DNA from 3 places in the Amycolatopsis sp. lyj-23 genome. Region 2 is predicted to be linked to each of the others. Evidence: riboswitches for the same ligand, from Rfam matches in the RefSeq annotation. Region 2 holds a riboswitch; each other region holds the start of a gene.
What was found. Region 2 has a riboswitch for thiamine pyrophosphate ahead of ACLJPY_RS09580 (thiamine ABC transporter substrate binding subunit). Riboswitches for the same ligand answer to the same signal wherever they lie in the genome.
Positions count from the first base shown of each region.

Region 1: it holds a riboswitch for thiamine pyrophosphate, as region 2 does, so the genes downstream of both, thiC (phosphomethylpyrimidine synthase ThiC) here and ACLJPY_RS09580 (thiamine ABC transporter substrate binding subunit) in region 2, are expected to answer to the same signal.
Region 3: it holds a riboswitch for thiamine pyrophosphate, as region 2 does, so the genes downstream of both, thiO (glycine oxidase ThiO) here and ACLJPY_RS09580 (thiamine ABC transporter substrate binding subunit) in region 2, are expected to answer to the same signal.

Region 1 is NZ_JAJPWN010000012.1:301-9,565, forward strand. Features, by position in the region: gene ACLJPY_RS28670 (AAA family ATPase) at 1-2,164, shown strand, start outside; gene ACLJPY_RS28675 (LytR C-terminal domain-containing protein) at 2,204-2,875, opposite strand; gene ACLJPY_RS28680 (DUF3263 domain-containing protein) at 2,872-3,180, opposite strand; gene ACLJPY_RS28685 (peptide deformylase) at 3,336-3,914, shown strand; gene ACLJPY_RS28690 (glycoside hydrolase family 15 protein) at 4,021-6,186, opposite strand; gene ACLJPY_RS28695 (S1C family serine protease) at 6,389-7,300, shown strand; TPP riboswitch at 7,339-7,461, shown strand; gene thiC (phosphomethylpyrimidine synthase ThiC) at 7,455-9,092, shown strand; gene thiD (bifunctional hydroxymethylpyrimidine kinase/phosphomethylpyrimidine kinase) at 9,089-9,265, shown strand, end outside.
Region 2 is NZ_JAJPWN010000004.1:42,806-52,070, reverse strand. Features, by position in the region: gene ACLJPY_RS09605 (ABC transporter permease) at 1-755, shown strand, start outside; gene ACLJPY_RS09600 (dienelactone hydrolase family protein) at 725-1,456, opposite strand; gene ACLJPY_RS09595 (helix-turn-helix transcriptional regulator) at 1,592-2,392, shown strand; gene ACLJPY_RS09590 (ABC transporter ATP-binding protein) at 2,394-3,401, opposite strand; gene ACLJPY_RS09585 (ABC transporter permease) at 3,401-4,957, opposite strand; gene ACLJPY_RS09580 (thiamine ABC transporter substrate binding subunit) at 5,094-6,143, opposite strand; TPP riboswitch at 6,166-6,274, opposite strand; gene ACLJPY_RS09575 (4a-hydroxytetrahydrobiopterin dehydratase) at 6,307-6,591, shown strand; gene ACLJPY_RS09570 (hypothetical protein) at 6,971-7,312, opposite strand; gene ACLJPY_RS09565 (hypothetical protein) at 7,312-7,779, opposite strand; gene ACLJPY_RS09560 (ArsR family transcriptional regulator) at 7,779-8,366, opposite strand; gene ychF (redox-regulated ATPase YchF) at 8,421-9,265, opposite strand, start outside.
Region 3 is NZ_JAJPWN010000012.1:13,375-22,639, forward strand. Features, by position in the region: gene thiD (bifunctional hydroxymethylpyrimidine kinase/phosphomethylpyrimidine kinase) at 1-403, shown strand, start outside; gene ACLJPY_RS28735 (MarR family winged helix-turn-helix transcriptional regulator) at 429-854, opposite strand; gene ACLJPY_RS28740 (thiazole synthase) at 951-1,709, opposite strand; gene thiS (sulfur carrier protein ThiS) at 1,711-1,911, opposite strand; gene thiO (glycine oxidase ThiO) at 1,911-2,984, opposite strand; TPP riboswitch at 2,978-3,083, opposite strand; gene thiE (thiamine phosphate synthase) at 3,115-3,774, shown strand; gene ACLJPY_RS28760 (hypothetical protein) at 3,776-4,516, opposite strand; gene ACLJPY_RS28765 (threonine/serine dehydratase) at 4,665-5,615, shown strand; gene ACLJPY_RS28770 (MFS transporter) at 5,742-7,280, opposite strand; gene ACLJPY_RS28775 (GntR family transcriptional regulator) at 7,325-8,080, opposite strand; gene ACLJPY_RS28780 (SIS domain-containing protein) at 8,229-9,265, shown strand, end outside.

The sequences.
Region 1 (9,265 bases), on a different contig from region 2:
CCTGCGGGCCTGGGACGCCGTCCACCTCACCGGGGCGCGGGTCAGCGCCGCGCTCGCCGCGCCCGCCGACGAGGCCGGGGTGCCCGGGGTGGTGCTCACCGACGACGTCACGATGTCGAACCTGGGCGTCACCGAGGGCTCGGAGGTCGTCGTCGCGCCGGCCGACGTCGCGGCGGCCAGGACCGTGACCGTCGCCGGGTCGCGCCTGGCCAGCGTCTCGGTCAGCCCGCACATGCTGCGGCTCGCGCTGATCGGCAAGGTGCTCACCGTCGGCGACGCCGTTTCGCTCCTGCCGCAGGACCTCGCGCCGACGCCGGGGTCGGACCCGGCCGGCCTGCGCGGCCAGCTGTCGCGGGCGGTCGGCGCCACCTGGACGAACGAGCTGCTCACCGTCACCGCCACCGAGCCCGCCGGCACCGTCGCCGTCGGACCGTCCACAGTGGTCACCTGGCGCGACGGCGCCCGGCCGGGCCCCGCCGAGCAGGCCGCGCCCCGGGCGGCGACCGCGCTGGTGCGCACCTCCGCGGTGACCGCGGCCGAGGAGTGGATCGACGCCGAAATCGTCGAGGACGAGGTCACGGCCGTCCAGGAAGAGCCGGCCGTCCCGCTGGCCGACCTGATCGGCGCCGAGACCGCCGCGCGCAAGCTCGCCGAGTGGTTCGACCTCGCCTTCCACCGGCCCGAGCTGCTGGCCCGGCTGGGCGCGCCGGCCCACCTCGGCGTCCTGCTGTCCGGCCCCGAAGGCGTCGGCAAGGCGACGCTCGTGCGGTCGGTGGCCCACGACGCCGGGATCAAGACCATCCCGCTCGCCGCGCCGAACCTCGCGGTGCTGGACCCGAACGTCGCCGTCAACCGCCTGCGCGAGGCCATCCGCGAGGCCGACGGCCCCTCGGTCCTCCTGCTCACCGACGTCGACGCGCTGCTGCCCGCGACGACTCCCCCGCCGGTCGCCACGGTCGTGCTGGAGGAACTGAGGACCGCCCTCAAACGCGAGCGCTTCGCCGTCGTCGCGACGACGGCCCGTGCGGAGTCCGCCGACCCGCGGCTGCGCGCCGCCGACCTGCTCGACCGCGAGCTCGGCCTGGCCCTCCCGGACGCGAAAACCCGCCGTGAGCTGCTGAACGTCCTCCTCCGGGACGTCCCGCTCGACGCGGGCATCGACTGCGGCGTGCTCGCCGAGCGGACGCCGGGGTTCGTCGCCGCGGACCTGATCGCGCTGCGCCGGGACGCGGCCCTGCGGGCGGCGCTGCGCCAGCGTGACACCGACGAGCCGCGCATCTCGCAGCAGGACCTGCTGGACGCGCTGGCCACCGTCCGGCCGGTCTCGATGTCCACTTCGGACAACCTGGCCACCGGCGGGCTGACCCTGGACGACGTCGGCGACATGACCGAGGTCAAGCAGTCGCTCACCGAAGCCGTGCTCTGGCCGCTGCGGTACCCGGACTCGTTCGCCCGGCTCGGCGTCGAACCGCCGCGCGGGGTCCTCCTGTACGGGCCGCCCGGCGGCGGCAAGACGTTCCTCGTGCGGGCGCTGGCCGGCACCGGCGCGCTGAACGTCTTCGCGGTCAAGGGCGCCGAGCTGATGGACAAGTGGGTCGGCGAGTCCGAGCGCGCGGTGCGCGAGCTGTTCCGCCGGGCCGCCGAGGCCGCGCCCGCGCTGATCTTCCTGGACGAGATCGACGCGCTGGCCCCGCGCCGCGGGCAGTCGTCCGACTCCGGCGTCGCCGACCGCGTGGTCGCGGCGCTGCTCACCGAGCTCGACGGCGTCGAGCCGATGCGCGAGGTCGTCGTCCTGGGCGCGACGAACCGGCCGGAGCTGGTCGACCCGGCGCTGCTGCGGCCGGGACGGCTCGAGCGCCGCGTCTACGTGCCGCCGCCGGACGCCGAGGCCCGCGCGGCCATCCTCGCCGCCAGCTCGAAGAACACGCCGCTGGCCGAGGACGTCGACCTCGCCGCGGTCGCGTCCACTCTGGACGGGTACTCGGCCGCCGACTGCGCGGCGCTGATCCGCGAAGCCGCGTTGACGGCGATGCGCGAATCGCTGGAGGCCCGCGAAGTCACCGCGGCGCACCTGGAGACGGCCCGGAAGACCGTCCGGCCGAGCCTCGACCCGGCCCAGCTGGCCGCGCTGGAGGCGTACGCGAAGACCCAGTCGGGAGAATGAGAAAGGCGGCCGTCAACGACGGCCGCCTTCTCCGGAGCTTCAGCTGCCCTTGTGACCGCTCTGGTATTCCTTCGTCACGATGATGATCACGCCGGGGGTCGCGTTCTGGATGCCCTCGAAGCGCGGCTCGGCCTTGATGTCGAACTCCTGGGCCAGTTGCTTGGCCGCGGCTTCCTCGTCGGTGCCCGGGCGGTAGTACGCCGTCGTCGTCGGGATGATGCCCTGGGAGTAGTTGCCGACCTCGTTGACGTTCCAGCCGGCGCCGCGGAAGTCCTCGGCCGCGCGGTCCGCCAGGCCCTTGATCGTCGAGTTGTTGAGCACCCGGACGGTCACCCACTTGTTGGACGCCTGCTGGTCACCGCCCGGCTGACCGGGTTGACCAGGCTGCCCCTGCTGCCCCGGCTGACCGGGTTGACCCGGCTGCCCGGGGCCGGCCGACGTCGGCTGGCCGGGCGCCGGCGAACTCGGCGACGGCGACGCGGGCGACGAAGCGCTCGTCGAGGACGACGCCGTCGCCGTCGAAGAACTGCCCGAAGACGGCGCGGAGGACGTCCCCGGCTGCGTCGACGTGCCGCTCGGCCCGGCTTCGTTCGATCCTTCGCCTCCGCCGAGCGCGGTGATCCCGCCGATCACGGCGGCGATGATCGCCACGCCGATCAACGCGACGCCGGCGGCCTTCATCGGCCGGGACATTCCGGAAAACACACTCATTTCAGCTCGATCCCCAGTCGCCGGGCGCCTCGCTTGCGCTGGCGGGCGGCGCGGGTCTTGCGCAGCCGCTTCACCAGCATCGGGTCGGCTTCGATCGCCTCCGGCTTCTCCAGCAGCTTGTTGAGCAGCTGGTAGTAGCGCGTTGCAGACAGGTCGAAGCGTTCGCGGATGGCGTTCTCCTTCGCCCCGGCGTGCCGCCACCACTGGCGCTCGAAGGCGAGGATCTCGACCTCGCGTTCGGTCAGGCCGGGCACGGGCTTCGGCGGCGACGGCTGCGGCTCAGCCATCGACTCCGCGGCGTCCATCCGAGTCCCTCTCAATCGGGCGTCATGGCGAATCAGACCTAGCTCTTCCGCGGGCGCCATTGAACCACGGAAGCCACCACCGACGTGGGCATCGACGTCGGCGCGTCACGGTCTGATGCAGGTGTACCAGAGGGGTCCGACTAAACTGGCTCGCCGTGACCATCCACCCCATCGTTATCGCCGGCGAGCCCGTGCTGCACCAGCCGACTCGGGAGATCACCGAGTACGACGAGAAGCTGCGCACGCTCGTGGACGACATGTTCGAGACGATGTACGCCGCCGAGGGCGTCGGCCTCGCGGCCAACCAGATCGGCCTCGACCTGCGCGTGTTCGTCTACGACTGCCCGGACGACGAGGGCGTGCGGCACAAGGGCGTCGTCGTCAACCCGAAGCTCGAGACGTCGGAGATCCCGGAGACCATGCCGGACCCGGACGACGACTGGGAGGGCTGCCTCTCCGCGCCCGGCGAGTCGTACCCGACCGGCCGCGCGAAGTGGGCGAAGGTGACCGGCTTCGACGTCGACGGCAACCCGATCGAGGTCGAGGGCACCGGTTACTTCGCGCGCTGCCTGCAGCACGAGACCGATCACCTGGACGGGTACATCTACCTGGACCGCCTGGTCGGGCGGCACGCGCGCGCGGCGAAGAAGATGTTGAAGCACAACAAGTGGGGCGTCCCGGGCAACTCGTGGCTGCCGCCGAAGACCCCCGAGGACGACGGCGCCGTCATCTGAACCGCCCGACCCAAGCGCCCCAAGGCGGCCTTGGTTGCGTCTCACGCACCCAAGGCGGCCTTCGGTGCGTCTGACGCACCGAAGGCCACATTGGGGCGTTTGAGACTCAGCAGCCGAGGAAGTGGCAGCGGACCACCTTCGGCGTCTCCAGGACCGAGCCCGCCTGGACGTCCCAGGCGAGCCGGACGTACTGCGCGTGCGTCCAGGCCAGCGGGGTCGCCGACGTGTTCGGCGTGCCGGCCGGGAAGCCGGTCTGGCCCGACGGCGGGTTCTCGTCCCACACCTGCTCCGGCATGGTCTCCGCCGAGCTGCTCACCCGGCCGAGGTCACGCAGCCGCCGCGCGGCCGACGCACTGTCGCCGAGCGTCAGCTCGTACTCGCCGCGCTCGCCGGCGAGCAGCGGCCACAGCCGGCCGAACGTCGTGCGGCTCTCCGCCGGGAACGTGTAGTCCCACGGCGAACCGTCGGCCTGCTCGCCGTAGCCGTCCTTCGTGTAGCGGTGCCAGAACTGGCCGGTCGGCGTGGTGAAGGCGATGTCCTTGTCGGTGACCCTGATGCTGTTGCGGATCACCGGGTCGTCGGCGCGGTAGACGCCGAGCCGGACGAGGTCGAGGAAGCCCGCGTCGGTGACCGCGCGCTGGTCCATCGTCACGCTCGAGTTGCCGAGGTTGTAGGTCGTGCCGGCGTTCGCGTTCGCGTCCTTGGTGAGGCGGACGAAGTACGGGTCCTTCGACAGCGGCCCGTTCGTGGTGATCGTCTGCTTGGGCAGGTCGGCCTTCATCTTGTCGGCCGCGGCGAGGTAGCGGGCGGCGTCGGCGGCCGCGCCGTTGTGCGACGCGATGTCCGCCGCGCAGACGAGCCCGGCGATCACCGAGGCGATGGTCGACGGGGACCAGCCGTCCTGCTCCTCCCAGCGCTCCTGCTGGGTGTACGGCGACGCCTGCCCGTTCGGCCCCCGGTACCCGAGGATGAAGTCGGCGGCCTTGCGGACGCCGGGCCACAGGTCGGTGCGGCCGAGCTGCTGGGCCAGCACGATCGGGAACGCGGTCTCGTCGAGCTGGATCGACGTCCAGTACGGGACGCCGTCGACGCGGCTGTTCTGCGGCATGTGCCCGTCGGCCTGCTGCTGCGTGCCGAACATGTAGGACACGGCCCGGTTCGCGGCCGCCTGGTCGCCGCCGGCGGCCAGGCCGGTCGCGATCTGGTAGAGGTCACGCGGCCAGACGAGGTGGTAGGTGCCGGACGGCGACCACTCCGGGTCGTTGTTCCCGAACCGCCACGGCATGCTCGGCGACGCGATGAACGCGCCCGGGTGGTGCTTGTCCTCGCTCGCGGCGAGCGTCAGCATCGACGCCTTGTAGAGGTCGCGCTCGGCGTCGGTCTTCAGCGACGACGGCGGCTTGCCGATCCCGCGCAGGTACTGCTGCCAGCCGCGGTCGTAGGCGCGCGTGATGTCGCGGACCCCGCGGCGCTGCGACGCCTGCGCGCTCTTCAGCGCGTCGGCGGCCTTCGCGCCCATGCCGAGGGCCAGGGTGACATGCCGGTTGCGGAGACCGTCGGCGGTCGTCTGCCCGGTCAGCACGACGTTGCCCTTGGCGGCGGTGTCGTAGGAGGTCAGCTTGAACGTCTTCGCGAGCTGCGTGTGGCCGTCGGACGCGCCCGCGTAGCCGACGCTCGTCTTCGTGAACGCGGGCTTCGCGGTGAGCGCGGCGGCGTTCGCGGCGTCCTGCGCGGTGACGGCGTCACCGGCGCGGGCGGCCGAGTCGTCGGAACCGTCGTTGGTCAGGTCCGGGTCGGCGACCGCGTAGAGCTGGTAGGGCCGCCCGGTGAGCGACTGGAAGTCGACGTCCACCAGCACGGTCGTGGCGGCCGGGTCGGTGACGTAGGTCTTGCGGATGCGCCAGCGGTGCTGGTCGTCGGTGATGGTCTGCTCATAGGTGAGACTGTCGTCGTCGGTCCGCCGGACCTGCTGCGACTCGGCGGTGTGGTCCGCGACGGCGAAGCTGCGGCCGTCCGTGACCACGAAGTCCAGCGAGCGGACGCTGGGCGTCGACAGGTCCGGGTAGTAGACCTCGGACAGCTGCCCGCCCTGGAGGGTGAACCAGACGTTGCTGGACCGGTCGTGCGCGGTCCCGAAGCCGGTCTTGTTCGCGGGCAGCCAGCTGGGATGGCTCCCGGGCGCGCCGGGAGCCTCGCCCTGGGCCACCGCGGTCGCCGGGATCAGGCCGGTGACCAGCAGCCCGGCGAGGGCGCCGAAGATGAGTTTTCGCATATCAACCCCACAGAAGATCGCTTTCTGCACCGTTACAGAAGCGACTTGGCAGTCTGCCGCCGATCCTTCACCGGCGCATGAGCCGATCCGGTGAACCACCGACCGTCACTGGTCCGGTGAACCGGTTCACGGACAGCGAACGGACTTCGCCCGTCGACGAGCGCACACTTGTAGTACCTGCAACGTTGTAATCGAGGTGCGCATGGACGACGCGATGGACGCCTACTCGCGCGCGGTCAGCACGGTCGCCCGGACCGTCACCCCGCACGTCGCCGGGGTGCAGCTCGCGCGCGGCAGCGGCTCGGCGGTCGTCTTCGCCGGCGACGGGCACCTGCTCACCAACGCCCACGTCGTCAGCGACCACCGGCGCGGGGTCGCCACCTTCGCCGACGGCAGCGAAGTGCCCTTCGACGTCGTCGGCGCCGATCCGCTGTCCGACCTCGCCGTGCTGCGGGCCCGGGGTGCGACGCCGGCGGCCGCCGAACTCGGGGACGCCGACCGGCTCGTCGTCGGGCAGCTCGTCGTCGCGGTCGGGAACCCGCTCGGCTTCTCCGGGACCGTCACCGCGGGGGTCGTCAGCGCGCTCGGGCGGGCGCTGCCGGTGCGGCAGGGGCGCACCACCCGGGTGATCGAGGACGTCATCCAGACCGACGCCGCGCTCAACCCCGGCAACTCCGGCGGCGCCCTCGCCGACTCCGCCGGCCGGGTGGTCGGCGTCAACACCGCCGTCGCCGGGGTCGGCCTCGGGCTCGCCGTGCCGATCAACGCGACGACGCGGCGGATCATCGACACGCTCCTCGTCGAGGGCCGGGTGCGGCGCGCGTACCTCGGTGTCGTCGGCGTGCCCGCGCCGCTGCCGGACGACGTCGCCGAGCGCACCGGGCAGAACGCCGGGCTGCGGGTGCGCGAAGTCGTGTCCGGCGGTCCCGCCGACCGGGCCGGGTTGCGGGCCGGCGATCTCGTGCTGACCGTCGGGCGCACGCGCGTCTCGGACGCGCAGGGCATCCAGCGGCAGCTGTTCGCCGAAGTGATCGGCACCGCACTGCCGATCACCGTGCTGCGCAACGGAGCCATGGTCGACGTCTACGCCACACCGGCAGAGTTGGTCGGGTGACTTGAGTATCGCGCTCCGGCGTGGCATGGTCGGTGGCACAACACCAACGCGGGAGCTCGCGCCATGGCGGGCTGAGAGGGTGACTTGCGATTTCGCAGGCGTCACCGACCGCATGAACCTGACCGGGTAATGCCGGCGTAGGGAGTGAAAGTCGTTGACGACGCTGGAGAATTCTGCTGCCGTCTCCGTGACGACCGGGCCGATCACCGGCTCGCGCAAGGTGTACCACCAGACCGAATCCGGGCTGCGGGTTCCGGCCCGCCGGATCGATCTGTCCAACGGTGAACACTTCGACGTCTACGACACTTCGGGCCCGTACACGGATCCGGAGGTGTCGATCGACGTCCACAGTGGACTGCACCGGCTGCGCGCCGGCTGGGCCGACGGGCGCGAGCACAACACGCAGCTCGGCTGGGCCAAACAGGGCGTCATCACCCGCGAAATGGAGTACATCGCGGCGCGCGAACGGGTTTCGCCCGAGTTCGTCCGCGACGAAGTGGCCCGCGGGCGTGCGGTGATCCCGGTCAACCGCAAGCACCCGGAGTCCGAGCCGATGATCATCGGCAAGAACTTCCTGGTGAAGATCAACGCCAACATGGGCAACTCGGCCGTCTGGTCGTCGGTCGAGGAAGAGGTCGACAAGATGGTGTGGGCCACCCGCTGGGGTGCCGACACGATCATGGACCTCTCCACCGGCAAGCGGATCCACGAGACGCGGGAGTGGATCATCCGCAACTCGCCGGTCCCGGTCGGCACCGTGCCGATCTACCAGGCGCTGGAGAAGGTCGACGGCGAACCGGAGAAGCTGTCGTGGGAGGTCTACCGCGACACCATCATCGAGCAGTGCGAACAGGGCGTCGACTACGTCACCGTGCACGCCGGCGTGCTCCTGCGCTACATCCCGCTGACCGCCCGGCGCGTCACCGGGATCGTCAGCCGCGGCGGCTCGATCATGGCCGCGTGGTGCCTCGCGCACCACCAGGAGTCCTTTTTGTACACGCACTTCGAGGAGCTCTGCGAGATCCTCCGGCAGTACGACGTCACGTTCTCCCTCGGCGACGGCCTGCGCCCGGGGTCCATCGCGGACGCCAACGACCGCGCCCAGTTCGCCGAGCTCGAAACCCTCGGCGAGCTGACGCACATCGCGCGTTCGCACGACGTCCAGGTCATGATCGAGGGCCCCGGCCACGTGCCGATGCACAAGATCAAGGAGAACGTGGAGCTCGAGGAAAAGCTCTGCGGCGAAGCGCCGTTCTACACCCTCGGTCCACTCGCGACGGACATCGCACCGGCGTACGACCACATCACCTCCGCCATCGGCGCGGCCCAGATCGGCTGGTACGGCACGGCGATGCTGTGTTACGTCACGCCGAAGGAGCACCTCGGCCTGCCCAACCGCGACGACGTCAAGACCGGCGTGATCACGTACAAGATCGCCGCGCACGCCGCGGACCTGGCCAAGGGACACAAGTACGCGCAGGAGTGGGACGACGAGCTGTCCAAGGCCCGGTTCGAGTTCCGCTGGAACGACCAGTTCAACCTCTCGCTGGACCCGGACACCGCCCGCTCGTTCCACGACGAGACGCTGCCCGCCGAGCCGGCCAAGACCGCGCACTTCTGCTCGATGTGCGGCCCGAAGTTCTGCTCGATGCGGATCACCCAGGACGTCCGCAAGTACGCCGAGGAGCACGGTCTGTCCACGGTGGAAGCCATCGAGGCCGGCATGGCCTCGAAGTCGGCGGAGTTCACCGAGGCGGGCGGCAAGGTCTACCTGCCGGTGGTGCAGCCGTGACACCGAGGACCGCCCTCACCATCGCCGGGTCCGACTCCGGCGGTGGTGCGGGCATCCAGGCGGACCTGCGCACCTTCTTCGCCAACGGCGTCCACGGACTGGTCGCGTTGACGGCGGTCACCGTGCAGAACTCCCTGGGCGTGCAGGGTTTCACCGAGATCCCGGCCGACGTG
Region 2 (9,265 bases):
TGCTGGCGCTGATCCCGATCGTGATCGGCATCGGCCTGACGCTGGTGAGCGACCAGGCGGACACCGGCGGCGGCCCGAACGACGGCGGCGGAGCCCTGCTGGCGTCCGCGGTCAACAACGCGTTCGTGCTGCCGATCGCGGCCATCGTGCTGTCGCTGGCGTTGCTGCTGCCGCTGGCGTCGGCGATGGCCGGCGCGGACGCGATCGCGGGCGAGACCGCGCACGGCACGCTGCGCGGCTGGCTGATCGCCCCGGTCGGCCGGGGCCGGCTGCTCGCGGTCAAGGCGTTCGGCGTCGCGACCGTGTCGGTGGCCGCGGTGCTGGCGATGTGCGTGACGGGTGTGGTGACCGGGCTGATCATCAACGGCACGGATTCGCTGTTCACGCTGTCGGGCACGACGTTGTCGCTCGGCGGTGCGCTGGCGCGGATCCTGCTGGTGGCGGGCTGGGTGGTGCTCCAGCTGTGGGCGGTCGGCGCGGTGGCGCTGGCGATCTCCAGCTGGACCGAGCACCCGATGCTGGTGGTGGCGTCCGTGCTGGCGGCGGACATCGTGTTCACCATCCTCGGGTTCCTGAGCTCGCTGAAGTGGCTGCACCCGTTCCTGCTGACGCAGAACTGGTCACTGGCCCCGGCGGAGGTCCTCCAGGACCCGATGGGCACGCAGATGCTGGGTGAGGGCGCGCTGCGGGCGGTCTGCTACACCGTGATCGGGCTGTCGCTGGCCTACGCACGACTGTCCACTCGCGACGGCTGAGTGAAGGCGAGGATGCGGCGCCACGCGTCGTCGCAGGCCTCGCCCCACTCCGCGTACGCCCGGTCGAAGAACGAGTGCGGCGCGCCTTCGTACACGTGCCGCTCGTACCGGACGCCGGTCGCGGCCAGCCGCGCGGTGAAGGCGTCGAACTCGGCCCGGCTCGTGGCGACGTCCGCACCGGCCAGTAGCAGCAGCATCGGCGCCCGCAGGTCGGCGACGACGTCCTCGACCAGCTTCGGCAGGCCGTAGAAGCCGATCACCCCGGCCAGGCCGAGCCCGGCCGCCGAGAGCCGCCACGACTGGCCCGCGCCGAAGCAGAAGCCGACCGTGTAGACCGGCCCGCCGCCGAGGAAGTCGCGGGCCGCGGCGACGTCCGAAGCCACGTCGGCGGGCGAAACCGACGGCAGGTGGCGCTCCCAGTCGAACCTGTCGTCCCGCGCGCTGAGACCGGCGGTGCGGCCGTAGTAGTCGACCGCGACCGTCTCGAACCCCGCCTCGGCGAAGCTGCGGGTGAGAGCGCGGTAGAACTCGTGCACCCCGCGGACGTCCGGCAGCAGGACGACCTTCCGGCCGTTCGGCGCGGCGGGCACCGCGTGGTGGGCGAGGAACTCGACGTCGGACGTCAACGTCACCGGTCCCTCGGCAGCGACCGCCCCGCGGATCGGCGGCGCGGGCGGGCGGCTGTCGGTGCTGTGGCACATGGCATTCCCTTTCGTCCCGGCCGAGCCTGCCGCGCCCCGCGGCCGGCGCCCAGATCCCCGCCGGTGGGGTGGTCCGCCGGTCCTGGTACCGGCAGGGCCAGGTTCGCGGGCGCCGGAAGCAGCACACTCGACGGCATGGACCGGGAACTGGGCCGCTTCCTCAAGTCACGCCGCGAGGCGGCCACGCCGGCCGAGTGCGGCGTGCTCACCGGACCGCGGCGGCGGGTGCCGGGCCTGCGGCGCGAGGAGGTCGCGCAGCTGGCCGGGATCAGCGTCGAGTACTACGTCCGCCTGGAGCAGGGCCGCGCCCGCGCGCCGTCGCCCGAGGTCCTCGACGCGCTGGCCCGGACGCTGCGGCTGGACGACGTCGAACGCCGTCACCTCGACGACCTCGCGTCGGCGCGGCCCACCCGGCCGCCGTCGGCCCGCCGGGCGCGCCCGGAGCTGGCGCAGCTGCTGGCGAAACTGGACCGCGTGCCGGCGCTGGTCGTCGACCACCGGCTCGACGTCCTCGCCGGGAACCCGCTGTCCGCGCAGCTGTTCCGCGGGTTCGCGACGGCCAACCTCGCCCGGTTCTGCCTGTTGGACCCGGCGAGCCGCGAGGTGTTCCCGGATTGGCACGACGTCGCCCGGGCCACCGTCGGCCAGCTGCGGCTCGTCGCCGCCCGGTACGCGACGGACCCGGCGCTCGCGGCGCTCGTCGGCGAGCTGACGCTGCGCAGCGAGACGTTCCGGACGTTGTGGGCGGGCCGGTTCGTCCAGCAGCGCACGCACGGGCGCAAGCGCTTCCGCCACCCCGTGGCGGGCGAACTCACGCTGCAGTTCGAGAACTTCGAGCTGCCGGACTCCTCCGGCCAGCGGCTGGTGACGTTCACCGCGGAGCCCGGCAGCCCGTCGGAGTCCGCGTTGGACCTCCTCGCCCACTGGGCCGCGTAGGTCAGCCGACGAGCGCGATGCCGTCCGGGTCCAGCCGCAGGTTCACCGCGTCCCCGGCGCGCAGGTCCGACGCCGCCGGGGCGACGGCGTCCACAGTGGACCCGTGCAGCTTGACCACCAGCCGCACGTGTTCCCGGCGGTGGACCGCCGCGACGACCTCGCCCGGCACTCCGGCCGCGGCCACCCGCAGCGCGTGCGGGCGCAACCCCAGCCGCACCGGGCCGTCGCCGACGTCCGGCAGCGACACTTCGCCGAAGTCCGTGCCGACCACTCCGCCCGTCGCCACGCCGTCGGCGAACGTCGTCACGCCCAGGAACCGGGCCACGTCGTCGTCCGCCGGGTTGCGCCACACGCGCCGGACCGCACCCTCCTGGCGGACCTGTCCCGCGTCCAGCACCGCCACCCGGTCGGCCAGCGTGAACGCCTCCTCCTGGTCGTGCGTGACCAGCAGCGCCGTGATCTTGCTGCGCCGCAACAGCTCCGCCAGGTCGATCGCCAGCTGTTCGCGCAACCCGGCGTCCAATCCGGACAGTGGCTCGTCCAGCAGGAGCAACCGCGGCTTCGGCGCCAGCGCCCGGGCCAGCGCGACCCGCTGCGCCTGGCCGCCGGACAGCTGCGTCACCCGGCGGCGCTCGAAGCCCGACAAACCCACCAGCTCCAGCAGCTCGGCCACCCGTGGCGCCCACTGCGCGCGGGGCACGCCGTGCATCCGCAGGCCGAACGCGATGTTCGCGGCGACGTCGCGGTGGGTGAACAGCTGGCCGTCCTGGAAGACCAGGCCGAAGCCGCGCCGGTGGACCGGGACCGCGCCGAGGTCCTCGCCGTCCCAGCTCACCGAGCCGCGGGCCGACGGCTCGAGGCCGGTGATCGCGCGCAGCAGCGTCGACTTGCCCGAACCGGACGGGCCGAGCAGGGCCAGCACCTCGCCGTCGGCGATGTCCAGCCGGGCGTCGCGGACGGCCGCGAAGGTTCCGTAGTGGACAGTCAGCTCCCGCACCGACAGCGCCATCAGAACTCCCCCACCCCGCCGCGGCCGAGCCGGTCGATCAGGGCGACCGCCAGCACCGTCACGAGCATCAGCAACGCGCACGCGGCGTACGCCATCTGGTTGTTCAGCTCCCCCGGGCGCGCCATCAGCGACGCGATCGCGACCGGCAGCGTCGGCGCCGCCGGCCGGGCGAGGAAGCTCGTCGCGCCGAACTCGCCGAGGGCCACGACGAACCCGAAGCCCGCCGCGGCGACCAGCGGCCGCAGGGTCAGCGGCAGGTCGATCTCCCGCCACACCCGCAGCGGGCTCGCGCCGAGCGTCGACGCGGCCTGCCGCAGCCGGACGTCGACCGAGCGCAGCACCGGCAGGACCATCCGCACGACCAGCGGGATGATGACCAGCGCCTGGGCCAGCGGGACGAGGTAGGGCGACGTCCGGAGGTCGCCGGGCAGCGCGTCGAGCGTCACCAGGTAGCCGAACCCGACGGTCACCGCCGACACCCCGAGCGGCAGCATCAGGACGGCGTCCATCGTCTCGCCGAGACCCCGCGCGGCTCGCGCGGGCGACCGGCGCAGCGCCACCAGCACGACGGACGCGAGCACGCCGACGACCATCGCGAGCAGCGTCGCGTCGACGGCCACCTTCAGCGAGTTCAGCGCGGCGTCCCAGCCGGACACCTGCAGCGCGCCCTTCTCGCCGGTGCCCGTCAGCGCCCGGTACCCGGCGAGGCTCCAGCCGTCCTCGGTGGACACCGACTCGGCGAGGAGCGCGACGATCGGCGTCACCAGCAACGCCAGCACGAAGCCCGCGACGCCGACGACCCACCACTCGCCACCCCTCGGCCGCCGGGCCCGGCCGGAGCCGATCCGGGCGCCTTCCTTGCGCCGCCGGGCGAGCCCGCCGAGCACCAGCGCGGCGACGACGGCGGCGAACTGGACCAGCGACAGCGCCGCCGCTCCGGAGAGGTCCAGGAGATCGACCGTCCGCAGGTAGATTTCGGTTTCCAGGGTCCGGTAGCGGGCACCGCCGAGGATCAGGACGACCCCGAAGCTGGTGGCGCAGAAGAGGAACACCACGGCGGCCGCCGACGCGATCGCCGGGGCCAGCGCGGGCAGCGTCACCGACCGGAAGGCCCGCCACGGCGAGGCGCCGAGCGCGCGGGCGGCGTCGGCCGTCCGCGGGTCGAGCCGCGCCCACAGCCCGGCGACGGTCCGCGCGACGACGGCGACGTTGAAGAAGGCGTTGGCCAGCACGATCGGCAGCACACCGCCGTCCGGCCACAGCGCCCGGAACGCGAGCCCGACCACCACGGTCGGCAGCACGAACGGCACCAGCACCAGCGTCCGGGCCAGGCCGACGCCGGGCAGGCGCACCCGCGCCAGCAGGAACGCCACCGGCAGGCCGGCCAGCACCGCGACCGCCGTCGACGCGGCCGCGCTCCCGACGGTGAACCCGGCCAGCTGCCAGGTCCGCGCGTCGCCGAGGACGACGTCGAGGCCGCCGGCGGCGAACCCGCGGCCGGCGATCGCCAGGACCGGCCAGGCGAAGAAGACCACCAGGAACCCGATCGGCGCCAGCCCGAGCAGCGCCAGGCCGAGCCCGCGGGCGGTCCGCGGCGGGGCGGTGGTGCGCCGGACGGCTTCGGACGTCATCGCCCGAGCTTCCGGGGGCTCCGGGTGGCGGAGCCCCCGGCCCGAGGCGGCGCCTCGGATGTCACTGCACGAGCGTGCGCCATTCGCCGATCCACTTCTCGCGTCCGGCCTGCACCTGGTCCGCGGGCAGCGTCTCCGGCTTCTGCGGCAGCGGCGCGACCTGCGCCCAGCCCGGCGGCAGGTCGACGCCCTGGCGCGCCGGGTAGACGTACATGTTGGCCGCGACCGTCGCCTGGAACTGCTGGGAGAGCAGGAAGTCGACGACCTTGCGCGCGTTCTCGGCCTGCTTGCCGTTCGCCAGCACGCCGGCGTACTCGACCTGCCGGTAGCAGGTGTCGAGCAGCGCCTTGGTGCGCGGCTTGCCGTCGTCGCCGACTTCGGCGGCCGGCGACGACGCGTACGAGACGACGATCGGCCGCGGCCCCTTGCCGGACGAGCCGGAGAACTGCTTGGTGTAGGCCTCTTCCCAGCCGCTGACCACCTTGACGCCGTTGGCCTTCAGCTTCGTCCAGTAGTCCTTCCAGCCGGTGTCGCCGTACTTGGCGATGGTGCCGAGGAGGAAGGCCAGCCCGGGTGATGCCGTCGCCGGGTCCTCGGCGACCAGCAGGTCCTTGTACTTCGGGTCGGCCAGGTCGTCGTAGGTCGACGGCGCCGGGATCCCCTTGGCGGTGAAGTAGTTCGTGTCGACGTTGACGCAGACGTCGCCGACGTCGACCGCGGAGAGCCGGTGTTCGGGGTCGACGGCGTAGCGCTGGGGCCCGCGGTCGGCCTCCGGGCTGGTGTACGGGTCGAAGACGCCTTCACCGAGCGCGCGGGAGGCGAAGGTCGAGTCGACGCCGTACGCGACGTCGCCAATCGGGTTGGCCTTGGTCAGCACGAGCTTGTTGGTCAGCGATCCGGCGTCGCCCTGCTTGAGCACGGAGACCTTGATGCCCGACTGCTTCTGGAAGGCGTCGAGCACCTCCTGCGGGGCGGTGAAGGAATCGTGCGTCACGAGGGTGACGGTGGGCGTCTGCTGCGTGCCACCGTCACCGTTCGACAGCGAGCACGCCGCGGCGACGGCGCTGACGGCGGCGACGGCCGTCGCGGCGCGAACAGCCCTGCGTTTCATCTACCCTCCTGCACTTCGCCGGGCGAGGAAGGGGAAGCCCTCCCTTCGCCGGCATGATCCGTCTCAGGTGCGAACGGTCGCGGTTACCCGCCTCTCAGCCCGGCACCGGCCGGACTCCCGTGGCAACCGTGCAGCGTAGCCGAGGACGGACGACCATGGAGACATGACGGAAATCTTGAGCGACGCCGAGGCCGACGGACGGCTGGGCCCGGGCTGGACGCGGTCCGGCGCGGTGATCGCCCGCGAAGTGGAACTGGCGAGCTTTCCGCAGGCGATCGAGGTGGTGGACCGGGTGGCGGTGCTCGCCGAAGCCGCCGACCACCACCCGGACATCGACATCCGCTGGCGCACCCTGACGTTCCGGCTCTCGACGCATTCGGCGGGCGGCCTGACGGCGAAGGACTTCGACCTGGCGTCCCAGATCGACTCGGTGCTCGCCGCCGTGTGATCTCGGTAACGCTGAGTGCACTTTTCCTCGACTTCGACGTCTCTCAGTCACCGGAACCTTCGGGAAGGAGACGAGATGACTCAGGCAATCGTAGTCGGGACGACGGCGTTCGCAACGATGGTGGCGGCGGCGGGCGGAGTGCTCTGGTTCACCGCCCGCAACCGCCGTCACCTGGACGGCTGAGAGTTCGATCACAGCTGTTAACGCGGACCATGATCAGCGCGCTGATCGGAGCGGAAGCATCGGTCCGGCCGTGGGGAACAGCGCCATGAACAGCACTCTGACCGCCGCCCAGCGCGCCTGGATCAACGCACTCGCCCCGGCGGTGGTGCTGCTCGCGATCGCCCTGCTGGGCCTGCTCGGCTAGGTAGCCCGCCGACTACCGGGCGATTCGCCCGGGCGGCGGGAACGCGGCCGGCGGCTCGTCGGCCGTCGTCCAGTACTCCAGGCAGGACAGGCGCCCCTCCTCGGCGAAGACGATGAGCCCGCCGCCGGGCGCGTCGGCTTCGACCGCGACCGGGGCGTCGGCGACCACCGCGGTCGGCAGGCTCCGGTCGACTTCCAGGTTGATGCTCGGGCACCCGCAGCCGCACCGCCCGGTCACGCGGGCCGTCGCGGCCTGCGCCCGCAGTTCGGCGGCTCCCGGGAAGTCGCCGGCGAGCACCGTGTCCAGTGTCGTGCGCTCGTCCGGTGTGAGCGGGCGGGACTTCGCCGTCGCCATCAGTACCGGGACATGTTCGGGATGGTCTTTTCCGCGAGGCCGATGAGGTCTTCGACCTTCGCCACGTCGGCCGTCACGTCTTCGGCGGTCACCGGCGGTGCCTCGGAAGACCGGTAGGCGACCTCGTTGCGCCGGGCCCGCATCCGGTTGAAGGGCCGCAGGAGCGGCCCCAGCGGCGGGTCGAGCTGCGCGAGCACCGCTTCGTAGACGGCGATGTGGCCACCCCGGCTCGTCGCGCGCAGGCCCTGGTTCTGCAGCACGGCGGCCAGCGCACGGCGGGCGCCGTCGTACGCCAGCGTGTAGGCGCCTTCCGGGTCCGAAGCCAGCAGCTGCCGCGCCGAAACGACGTGCGTGCGGGCCCGGGCGAGTTCCGCCTCCGCGGCCTCCCGCGAAGCCGGGACGTGCTCGAGGGAGCCGCGCGCGATGAGCGCGTCGATCGTGGCGCGGCCCTGGTTCCACCGGGTCATCAGGTCTCCCGATCGAGTGGCAACGGGACCAGCGGACGCGCACGCACGCTGGTCAGGAACGGATCCGTGCTGTCCGCCGCCCACGCCGAGGACGTGATGCGGTGGACGTTGACCTCCCGGCCCAGCCGTCGTGAGACGCCCTCGGCCAGGTCGAAGAGCTCGTCCGGATCGGGCGAGCCGACGACGAGGACGTCGACGTCACCGGGTGGCGGCCCCGGTTCGCCGCGGTAGCGCGCGGCCCACGACCCGTAGATGTAGGCCTCCAGCACGCCGGGCAGGCCGGACAGGGCCTCGACGAGCAGCGGCAGCGGCCCGAAGGTGACCGCGAGGACTTCGCTCAGCGGCCGGTAGAGCGGCGTGTCCGTCCGGGCTTTGACGAGCCGGCTGCGGCCCACCCGCCGGTCTTCCAGGATGCCGCCGCCGACCAGCCGTTCGACCTCGCGCAGCGCGGCCGTCGGCGTGACGCCACAGGCGTCGGCGAGCTCGGTGATGGAGTACTCGCGCTCCGGGTGCAGCAGGACCAGCGCGAGCAGCTCACCCTGCATGCGCGAACGCAGCAGCGGCAGCAAGCTCGGCGAAGCTTTCATTGGACGCAGCATATCCTGCGTCCAATGAAAACAACAGTCAGTAGTTGAGCCGGATCAGACGTTGAAGCGGAACTCGACCACGTCGCCGTCGGCCATGACGTAGTCCTTGCCCTCCATGCGGACCTTGCCCGCCGCACGGGCGGCCGCCATGGAGCCCGCCTCCATCAGGTCGTCGTACGAGACGATTTCCGCCTTGATGAAGCCGCGCTCGAAGTCCGTGTGGATCACGCCCGCCGCCTGGGGGGCCGTGGCGCCCTGGGGGATCGTCCAGGCGCGGGACTCCTTCGGGCCCGCCGTCAGGTACGTCTGCAGGCCGAGCGTGTGGAAGCCCGCGCGGGCCAGCGAATACAGGCCCGGCTCCGGCTGGCCGACCGACTCGAGCAGCTCGCGCACCGACTCCTCGTCGTCCAGTTCCAGCAGCTCCGCCTCGACCTTCGCGTCGAGGAACACCGCGTCCGCCGGCGCGACCAGCTTCGTCAGCTCCGCGCGGCGGGCTTCGTCGGTGAGCACCGACTCGTCGGCGTTGAAGACGTACAGGAACGGCTTCGTCGTCAGCAGGCTCAGTTCGCGCAGCGCCTCGAAGTCGACTTCCTTCTGCGCCTGGAAAAGCGTGCGCCCGGCGTCGAGGATTTCCTTCGCCTTCTGGGCGTTGTCCAGCGCGGGCTTGTTCTCCTTCTTCGTCCGCGCTTCCTTCTCCAGCCGCGGCAGCGCCTTGTCGAGGGTCTGCAGGTCGGCGAGGATCAGCTCGGTGTTGATCGTCTCGATGTCGCTCGACGGGTCGATCCGGCCGTCGACGTGCACCACGTCCGGGTCGTCGAACACGCGGATGACCTGGCAGATCGCATTGGCCTCACGGATGTTCGCCAGGAACTTGTTGCCCAGCCCGGCGCCCTCGGACG
Region 3 (9,265 bases), on a different contig from region 2:
GCTGACCCCGAACCTCGACGAGGTCCGGCTGCTCACCGGGATGACGGTGACCGACCGCGAAGGCATGCACACCGCGGCCGTGGTGCTGCACCGGATGGGCCCGAAGTACGTCCTGGTCAAGAGCGGCCACCTGCAGGCCGACCCGGAGTGCGTGGACCTGCTGTTCGACGGCTCGACGTTCGTGGAACTGCCGGGCAAGCGGTATTCGACGCCGCACACGCACGGCGCGGGCGACACGATGGCGTCGGCCCTGACGGCGGGCCTGGCCAAGGGCATGCCCGTGGTCGAGGCGGCGCGCTACGGCAAGTGGTTCGTCTCGCACGCCGTCGAGCACGCCTACCCGATGGGCGCGAAGGTCGGCCCCGTCTCGGCCTTCTGGCGGTTGGCTCCCGAGGAACGCTGAGCGCCGAACTGCGGCAGCGGGCGGCCTAGTCGTCCGCGATCAGGGCCTCGAGCGCCGGGATCGCCGCCGTCAGCGCTTCGCGGTGCTCGGGTGAGAGCCGGTCGAGACGGCGGTTGAGCTCCTGGACCCGCGTCGACCGGACGCCGGAGACGAGCCGCTCACCCTCCTCGGTCGCCTTCGCCAGCCACGCGCGGCGGTCGACCGGATCGGATTCCCGGCTGACGTACCCGGCCTCGACCAGCGACGCGATGATCCGCGACATCGTCGCGGCGGCCACGCCCTCCTTGGCCGCGAGGTCACCGAGCCGCAGCTGGCCCGCGTGCACCAGCGTCGCCAGCGCCGAAATGGCGCCGTGGCCCGGCCCGGGCACGCCGGCCTGGCGCAGGGACCGGGACAGCCTGCCGACGGCGAGGTACAACCTGCCCGAGGTGTCCTGAACCGATGTGGTCACGGCTGGCTCCTTCTGCCCTGCCCGGCCGCGGGTGCGCCGGAAAGTGCCGTCCACCTTACGGGCTCCCGGTGCACACTCGTGTGAAGGCGCTTGAGTTCACCGGGGCGGGCTCGACGCCTGCGCCCAAAAGCGCTGCGGCACCCGCCCGGCCTCACGCGCGAGGCGTCCGGCCACCACACCCGCCCGCATCGCCGCGGCCATCCGCTCCGGATCGGCCGCCCGGGTGACCGCGGTCGACAGCAGGACGGCGTCGCAGCCGAGCTCCATCGCCAGCGTCGCGTCCGACGCCGTGCCGATTCCGGCGTCCAGGATCACCGGGACGCCCGCCCGCGAGACGATGAGCTCGATGTTGTGCGGATTCCGGATGCCGAGGCCGGTGCCGATGGGCGCCCCAAGCGGCATCACCGCGGCGCAGCCGGCCTCCTCCAGGCGCAGCGCGAGCACCGGGTCGTCGTTCGTGTAGGCGAACACGGTGAACCCGTCGGCGGCCAGCCGTTCGGCGGCGTCGAGCGTCTCGAACGGCTCGGGCAGCAGCGTCCGGTCGTCGGCGTGCACCTCGAGCTTGACCAGGTCGGTTTCCAGGGCCTCGCGCGCGAGCTGAGCGGTGAGCACGGCCTCGGCGGCCGTCCGGCAGCCCGCGGTGTTCGGCAGCAGCTCGATCCCGAGCCGCTTGAGCAGCTCGAGGACGCCGGAGCCGCCTTCGGCGTCGGCGCGGCGCATGGCGACGGTGGTCAGCTCGGTGCCGGACGCCACCAGCGCGCGTTCCAGCACGGCGAGGTTCGCCGCGCCGCCGGTGCCGATGATCAGCCGGGACGTCAGCTTGGTCGTGCCGATGACCAGCGGTGCTTCGTCCACTTCAGCCTCCCTGGACCGCGGTGAGCACGTCGAGGACCGCACCCTTGGGCACGGCGGTGGTCGCCCAGTCGGCGCGGCGGACGACGACGCCGTCGACCGCGACGGCGATGCCGGGCCGTGGCCCGCCGGTGGTGTCGAGGACGTCGGCGACGGTGGCGCCGTCCGGGAACGCCGTCCACTCGCCGTTGAGCTTGATCTCCATCACACGTGCTCCTTCTGGTGCAGGCGGGCGGGGGACGCGGCCGCGGTGCCTTCCGGCGGCGCGTCCCCTTCGAGCCAGGCGACCACGGCGTCCGCGGTCACCGGGGCCATCAGCAGGCCGTTGCGGTGGTGCCCGGTTGCGGCAAAAACGCCGCTGTCCAGGACCCCGAGGTACGGCAGCGCGTCCCGGCTGCCGGCACGCAGGCCGGCGGCGGTCTCGGTGAGCTCGTACTCGGTGATCGCGGGGAAGACGCGTTCGGCGCCTTCGAGCAGCTCGCGCACGCCGCGGGCGGTGACGGCCTGGTCGAACCCGGCCTCGTACTGGGTGGCGCCGAGGACCAGCTCGGTGTCCCCGCGCGGGACGAGGTAGATCGGGCGGCCCTCGACGACGGCCCGGACGGTGTGCCGCGGCGGCGGCAGGCAGCCGCGGCGGGGCTTCAGCCGGAGGATTTCGCCCTTGAGCGGCCGGACGGCGCCGGCGAGCAGCGGGTGGAGCTGTCCGGTCCAGGCGCCCGCCGCGAGCACGACGGCCTCGGCGTCCGGAAGCTCTTCGACGCGCTCTCGCTGGAACCGCACTTGGCGGTTGACGCAGGCGTCGTACAGGGCGTGCAGGAGTTTCCGGTTGTCCACGGCCAGGTCACCGGGCACGTGGAGTCCACTTCGGACGGACCCGATGCCGGGTTCGAGCCGCTTGGCCGCCCGGCCGGTGAGCCGCTCGGCCGCGCGGCCGAGGTCGTGCAGGTGGGTCGCCAGGATGTCCAGGTAGCCGGCGTCGGCGCTGTCGAAGGCGACGACGAGAGTCCCGTGGCCGGCCAGGCCGGGGTCCAAGCCCTCTTTCCGCAGGTCATGGGCGAAGTCCGGCCAGCGTCTCAGCGACTCTTCGCCGAGGCGGAGGACGTCCTCCTCGCCGGGCCACGCCTCGGTGACGGGGGCGAGCATGCCGCCGGCCAGCCAGGACGCGCCACCGCGGGCGGGTTCGGGGTCGTGCAGGGTCACTTGGTGGCCACGCGCGGCGGCGCGCCACGCGACGGACAGGCCGATCACGCCGCCGCCCACCACTGCCAGGTTCGTCATGGGATCACGCTCCCTGCGCCGGCATGACCCGGATCAGGTTCCACGGTCGGAGCGGCAGCTCCCTCTCAGCCCGTGCCTCGGGCTCCCGTGCGGACACGTCCACCTTAACCGGCGCGGTACCGTCGCCGCTATGCCCGCCCTCTCCGGTGACAAGATCCGCGCCCGCCTCGACTCCGCGCGCCTGTACCTCTGCACGGACGCCCGTACCGGCCGCGGCGACCTGGCTGCCTTCGCCGACGCGGCCCTCGCCGGCGGCGTCGACATCATCCAGCTGCGCGACAAGACCGGCACCCTGGAGGCGGCCGGCGAGATCGCGGCGCTGGAGGTCCTGGCGGAGGCGTGCGCCCGCCACGGCGCGCTGCTGTCGGTGAACGACCGCGCGGACGTGGCTTTGGCGGTCGGCGCGGACGTGCTGCACCTGGGCCAGGACGACATCCCGGTGCCGCTGGCCCGCCGCATCCTGGGCGACGACGTGGTGATCGGCCGCTCGACGCACTCGCTCGACCAGGCCCTCGCCGCGGCCGCGGAACCCGGCGTCGACTACTTCTGCACCGGTCCCTGCTGGCCGACGCCGACGAAGCCGGGCCGCCCGGCCCCGGGGCTCGACCTGGTCCACGCGACGGCGGCGTGGGCGCCGGACCGCCCGTGGTTCGCGATCGGCGGCATCGACGGCGACCGGCTGCCTTCGGTGCTGGAGGCGGGCGCCTCCCGGATCGTCGTGGTCCGGGCGATCACCGAGGCCGAGGACCCCGAGGCCGCGGCGCGCGAACTGCGGGCGCGCCTGCCCTGAGTCAGGGCGTCGGCGTCGGCGCGGCACCCTTGCTGGTCGGCGGGGTCGCCGTGGTGGCCGGGGCCGAGGTCGACGGCTGCTCGCTCGTCGTGCTCGGGGTGGTCGTCGGCGTCTCGGACGACGTCGGGGCGGTCGAGGTGCCCGTCGGGGCCGTGGTCGTCTCCGTCGGGGACACCTGGGTGTCGTTCGTCGAGGTCGGCGGGGTCGTCGCCGGCGTCTTGTCCTCCTGGCCGGAGCTGCCGCCGAACAACTTGCCGACGCTGGCACCCGTGCCGCCCGCGACCTTGCCGCCCGAGGCCGCGTCCACGCCGATCATCGAGAGGATCGCCACCGCGAACGCCACCACGCTGGTGCCGATGATCAACGGCCACCGCAGCTTCCGCAGCCGTGCGGACAGCGGTGCCGTCTCGGGCTTCGCCAGCCGGACCGTGGGCTGGTCGGTGATGGGTACCTCGGCCGGCGCCTCCTCCGCGTGCCCGCGGCGCCGGATCCCCGACGTCGCCAGCTGGCGCGCCCGCAGCGCCGCCTCCCGCGTGCGTTCCAGTGAGCGGAGGTAGAGCTCACTGCCGACCGTCGACACCACGCTCGCGACGCCGGCACCGATCACCGTGCCCGCCACGCCCAGCGTCGAGCCGAGCAGCGCCGCGGTCACCGCCGCCAGCGCCGCCGCCATGACCTGCGCGATCCGCAGGCCCGACTTCTGTTCCTTTTCCTCCGCTGCCGCTGCTTTCTCCTTGCTCATGATCCCGATCTAGGTAGGCCGTGTTTCTCCCCTGTCCAACGTCTAAGGCGCGTGAGGCACTCCCCTCGTTGCCACGGCGTGAGGAGGACCACTCCGTCTGTCCATAATAGACACTCCATGTCGAACGCTTTCTTGACATACTCGGCACATGGAACTGGTGACGATCTCTGACATCGAGGCCGCCGCGAAGCGCGTCGCCGATGTCGCCGTGCGCACGCCCCTGCTGCTCCAGACGTGGGATCCCCGCGGGACCCTGTGGCTCAAACCCGAAAACCTGCAACCGGTCGGGGCGTTCAAGGTCCGCGGCGCGTTCAACGCCATCGCCGGTCTCGACGACGCGGCGCGCGCCCGCGGCGTCATCGCGTACTCCAGCGGCAACCACGCGCAGGCAGTCGCGTACGCCGCGCAGCGGTACGGCGTGCCCGCGGTGATCGTCGTGCCGGACGTCACGCCGCGGATCAAGGTCGAGGCCACCCTCTCTTACGGCGCCGAAGTCATCGAGGTGCCGATCGGCGAGCACGAGGGCAAAGCGCGTGAACTGGCCGCCGAACGCGGGCTGACCCTCGTCCCGCCGTTCGACGACGCGGCCATCATCGCCGGACAGGGCACCGCCGGCCTGGAGATCGCCGAGGATCTGCCGGACGTCGACGTCGTGCTGGTCCCGATCAGCGGCGGCGGCCTGGCGGCCGGCGTCGGTACCGCGATCCGGGCCCGCTGCCCGCGGGCGCGGGTGATCGGCGTCGAGCCCGCGCTGGCCGCGGACGCCGCCGACAGCCTCCAGCGGGGCGAGCTGGTCCGGTGGCCGCAGGCCGACCGCGCCCGCACGATCGCCGACGGCCTGCGCTCGCAGCCGTCGGAGCTGACCTTCGCCCACCTGCGGGAGGTCGTCGACCAGATGGTGACGGTCTCCGAGGAGGAGATCCGCGAGGCGGTCCGCGTCCTCGCGGCCAAGGCCCGGCTGGTGGCCGAGCCGAGCGGCGCGGTGACGACGGCGGCGTACCTGTCCCACGCCGACGAGCTGCCGTCCGGGAAGACGGTCGCACTCGTCTCGGGCGGCAACGCCGACCCGGCGATGTTCGCCGAAATCCTGGCAGGCTGACCCGGCCCCAGCGCCCCAATGTGGCCTTCGGTGCGTTGAATCAGCACTGCGGCGCGAAGCGCCTCCGTTGAGGGTGGCGGCGGGGGCATGGATGGAGCACCCAAGGCCGCCTTGGGGCGCTTGGGGCTAGGAGCCGGCGACGGAGGAGCCGCCGCGGATGTGCGTCGGCGGGCCCTCCACGCCGCAGTGGTAGCACTCGCCCAGGTGGGGGCACTCGTCGTTCGGCTCGGGCGCCGAGTCCGGCGACGGCGAGGACGGCGGCGCCAGGACGCCGTTGTGGATGCCCAGCGCGATCAGCCCGCCCGCGATCGCCAGGGCCGCGCAGATGACCAGCGCCGTCCGCCAGCCCGCCGTCAGTGCCACCGGGTCCGCGTACGCCTCGCCGGTCAGGCCGGCCGCCGCCGGGAGCACCGCCACCGCCAGCAGGCCACCCGATCGGGCGATCGCGTTGTTCACCCCGGACGCGACGCCGGCGTAGCGGTCCGGGGCCGCGGCGAGCACCGTCGCCGTCACCGGGGCCACCACCGTCGCCAGGCCGAGGCCGAACACCACCACCGCGGGCAGCACCGTGCCGAGGTAGGACGCGCCGGGCGCGATGCGCAGCATCAGCAGCATCCCGACGCCGACCACGATCGGCCCGACGACCAGCTGCGTGCGCGGGCCGATGCGCTGCGCGAGCGCGCCGGAACGGCCGGAGAGCAGCAACATGATCACCGTCAGCGGCAGCCCGGCCAGCCCGGCCGCGGTCGGCGAGTAGCCGAGCGACACCTGCAGCTGCATCACCAGCAGCATCATCACCCCGCCGAGCGCGGCGTAGACGACGAAGGTCAGGGCGTTCGAGAGCGTGAACGTCCGGTCCCGGAACAGCGACGGCGGCACGAGCGGCTCGCGCGAGCGGCGCTGGACGGCGACGAACGCGGCCAGCCCGGCGATCCCCAGCAGGCCCGCGACCAGCACGATCGGGTCGCCGACGCCGCGGGCGGGCGCCTCCACCAGCGCGCCGGTCACCCCCGCGAGACCGAGCGCGCCGAGCGCGGCGGCGCCGAAGTCCGGGTGGCCGGTGGCGCCGGGGTCACGGGATTCGGGGACGAACTTCCGCGCCATCAGCACCACGGCGACCGCGATCGGCACGTTGATGAGGAACGCGAGCCGCCAGGACCACACCTGCACGAGGAACCCGCCGAGCAGCGGGCCGGCGGCGGCCGCGATGCCGCCGAGGCCGGACCACGCCCCGATCGCGCGGGCGCGGGCGTCGTGCGCGAAGGACGACTGGAGGATCGCGAGCGACCCGGGCGTCAGCAAGGCGCCGCCGATGCCCTGCAGGATCCGCGTCGCGACGAGCATCTCGGTGGAGGTCGCGGCGGCACACAGCCCGGACGCGATGCCGAACCAGACGACGCCGACGAGGTACGTGCGGCGCCGGCCGTACCGGTCGCCGAGCGAGCCGGCGACGAGGATGAGCGCGGCCAGCGCCAGCATGTAGCCGTCGAGGATCCACTGGAGTCCCGCGACGGAGGCGTTGAGTTCGGCGCCGATGCGCGGCAGGGCGACGTTGACGATGGTGCCGTCGAGCATCGCCATGCCGGAGCCGAGGATGGTGGTCGCGAGCACGCCGCGGGCGGCGCCGGTACCCCACCGGATCCCGGTGTCTTCGGTGGCAGTCACCCGGTCAACTTCACAGTGACCGGGGACCGTCGTCAACCGCGCGCTTACGGCAGCAGCGTCGTCACGAACTTGTAGCGGTCGCCGCGGTAGACCGAGCGGGCGAACTCGACCGGCTTGCCGTCCGTGGCGAACGAGTGCCGGGTCAGCATCAGCACCGGCATGCCGACGTCCGCGCCGAGCATCTCCGCTTCCTGCGGCCCGGCGAGCGACGTCTCGATCGTCTCTTCCGCGCGTTCGAGTTCGACGCCGTAGTGCTCGCGTAGAACGGCGTACAAGGAACCGCCGGCCGAGACGTGCTTGCGCAGCCCGCGGAACCGGCCGAGCGGGAGGTGCGTCGTTTCCAGCGCCATCGGCTGCGAGTCCGCCAGTCGAAGGCGTCGAAGGCGGAGGATCTTCGCGCCGGTCCGGATGGCCAGCAGCTTGGCGAGGTCGCCCTCGACCGGCATTTCCTCGACTTCGAGGAGCTTCGACGACGGCTTCAGGCCCTGCTTGCGCATGTCCTCGGTGTAGGAGGACAGCTGCAGCCGCTGGGCGAGCTTCGGCTCGGCCGCGAACGTGCCCTTCCCCTGCACCCGGTGCAGGCGGCCCTCGGCGGTCAGGTCGGCCAGCGCCTGGCGCACGGTGGTGCGGGAGACCGTGAACTCCCCGGCGAGCGCGCGTTCGGTCGGGATCGGCGACCCCGGCGGCAGCACGTCGAGCAGGTCGAGGAGGTGCTGTTTCAGCGCCCAGTACTTGGGCTCGCGCTGCCCGCGCATCCCGGCGACGGCGCCCGCCTCGCCCGTGGTGGTGGTCTCCAACATGCCCGGCTCCCTATGTCTTCCCTCATCGCACGCCACGTCCCCGTAAGAAACGTACCCTTTTCCCCAAACGCGCCGCCCCTATAACATTGGTCTAGACCTGACCGACGCCGCCTGAGTCCGGTACATAATGCCGGAGGTGGAGAGGAAAATGATGACCGAACAACGGCCCGGCGAGCACATGGCCGCGGAGATCGCCCAGCAGCCGGACGTCTTGGCGGGACTGGTGGCGCGTCAGGCGGAAATCGCCGAAGTGGCGGAAAAGATCTCACACCGCCCGCCGCGGTTCGCTTTGCTCGCGGCGCGTGGATCGAGCGACCACGCAGCGTTGTACGCGAAGTACCTGATCGAGGTACTGCTCGGCCTTCCGGCCGGTCTGGTTTCCCCGTCCACGGCCACGCTGTACGGCGCGCGGCCGGACCTGCGGGACGTGCTGTTCGTCACGGTGAGCCAGAGCGGCGGCTCGCCTGACCTGATCGAGGTCACCGAAACGGCCCGGCGGCAGGGCGCGCTGACGGTGTCCGTGACCAACACGCCGGACTCGCCGCTGCGGGCGGCGTCCGAGCTCGGCGTCGACATCGGCGCCGGTGTCGAGAAGGCCGTCGCGGCCACCAAGACGTACTCCGCGACGCTGATGGCGCTGTACCTGCTCGTCGACGCGGTGCGCGGCGGCAAGGCGGCCGACGCCGAGAAGATCGGGGAGCTGGCCCAGCAGACGCTGGACGGCGCCGCCGAGGGCGTGCAGCACGCGGTCGACCGGTACCGGTTCGTGAACCGGGTCCTCACCGCCGCCCGTGGCTACTCGTACGCGACCGCGCTGGAGGCGTCGCTCAAGCTCGCCGAGACCAGCTACCTCGCGGCCCGCGCGTACAGCGGCGCCGACCTCCTCCACGGCCCGGTCGCGGCGGTCGACGACCAGACCGCCGTCCTCGCGGTGACCAGCGCCGGGCACGGCGCCGACGCCATGCGCGAGGTCATCGACGCCGTCGGCAAGCGCGGCGCGGACGTCGTCGCGATCGGCTCGGCGTCGGCGCAGACCCCGGCGGCGCTGCGCATCGACGTGCCGCAGACCGTCGAGGAGCTGGCGCCGATCCTGGAGATCCTGCCGATCCAGCGGATCGCGCTCGGCCTGTCGCTGGCCCGCGGCGGCGACCCGGACAGCCCGCGCGGCCTGCTGAAGGTGACCAA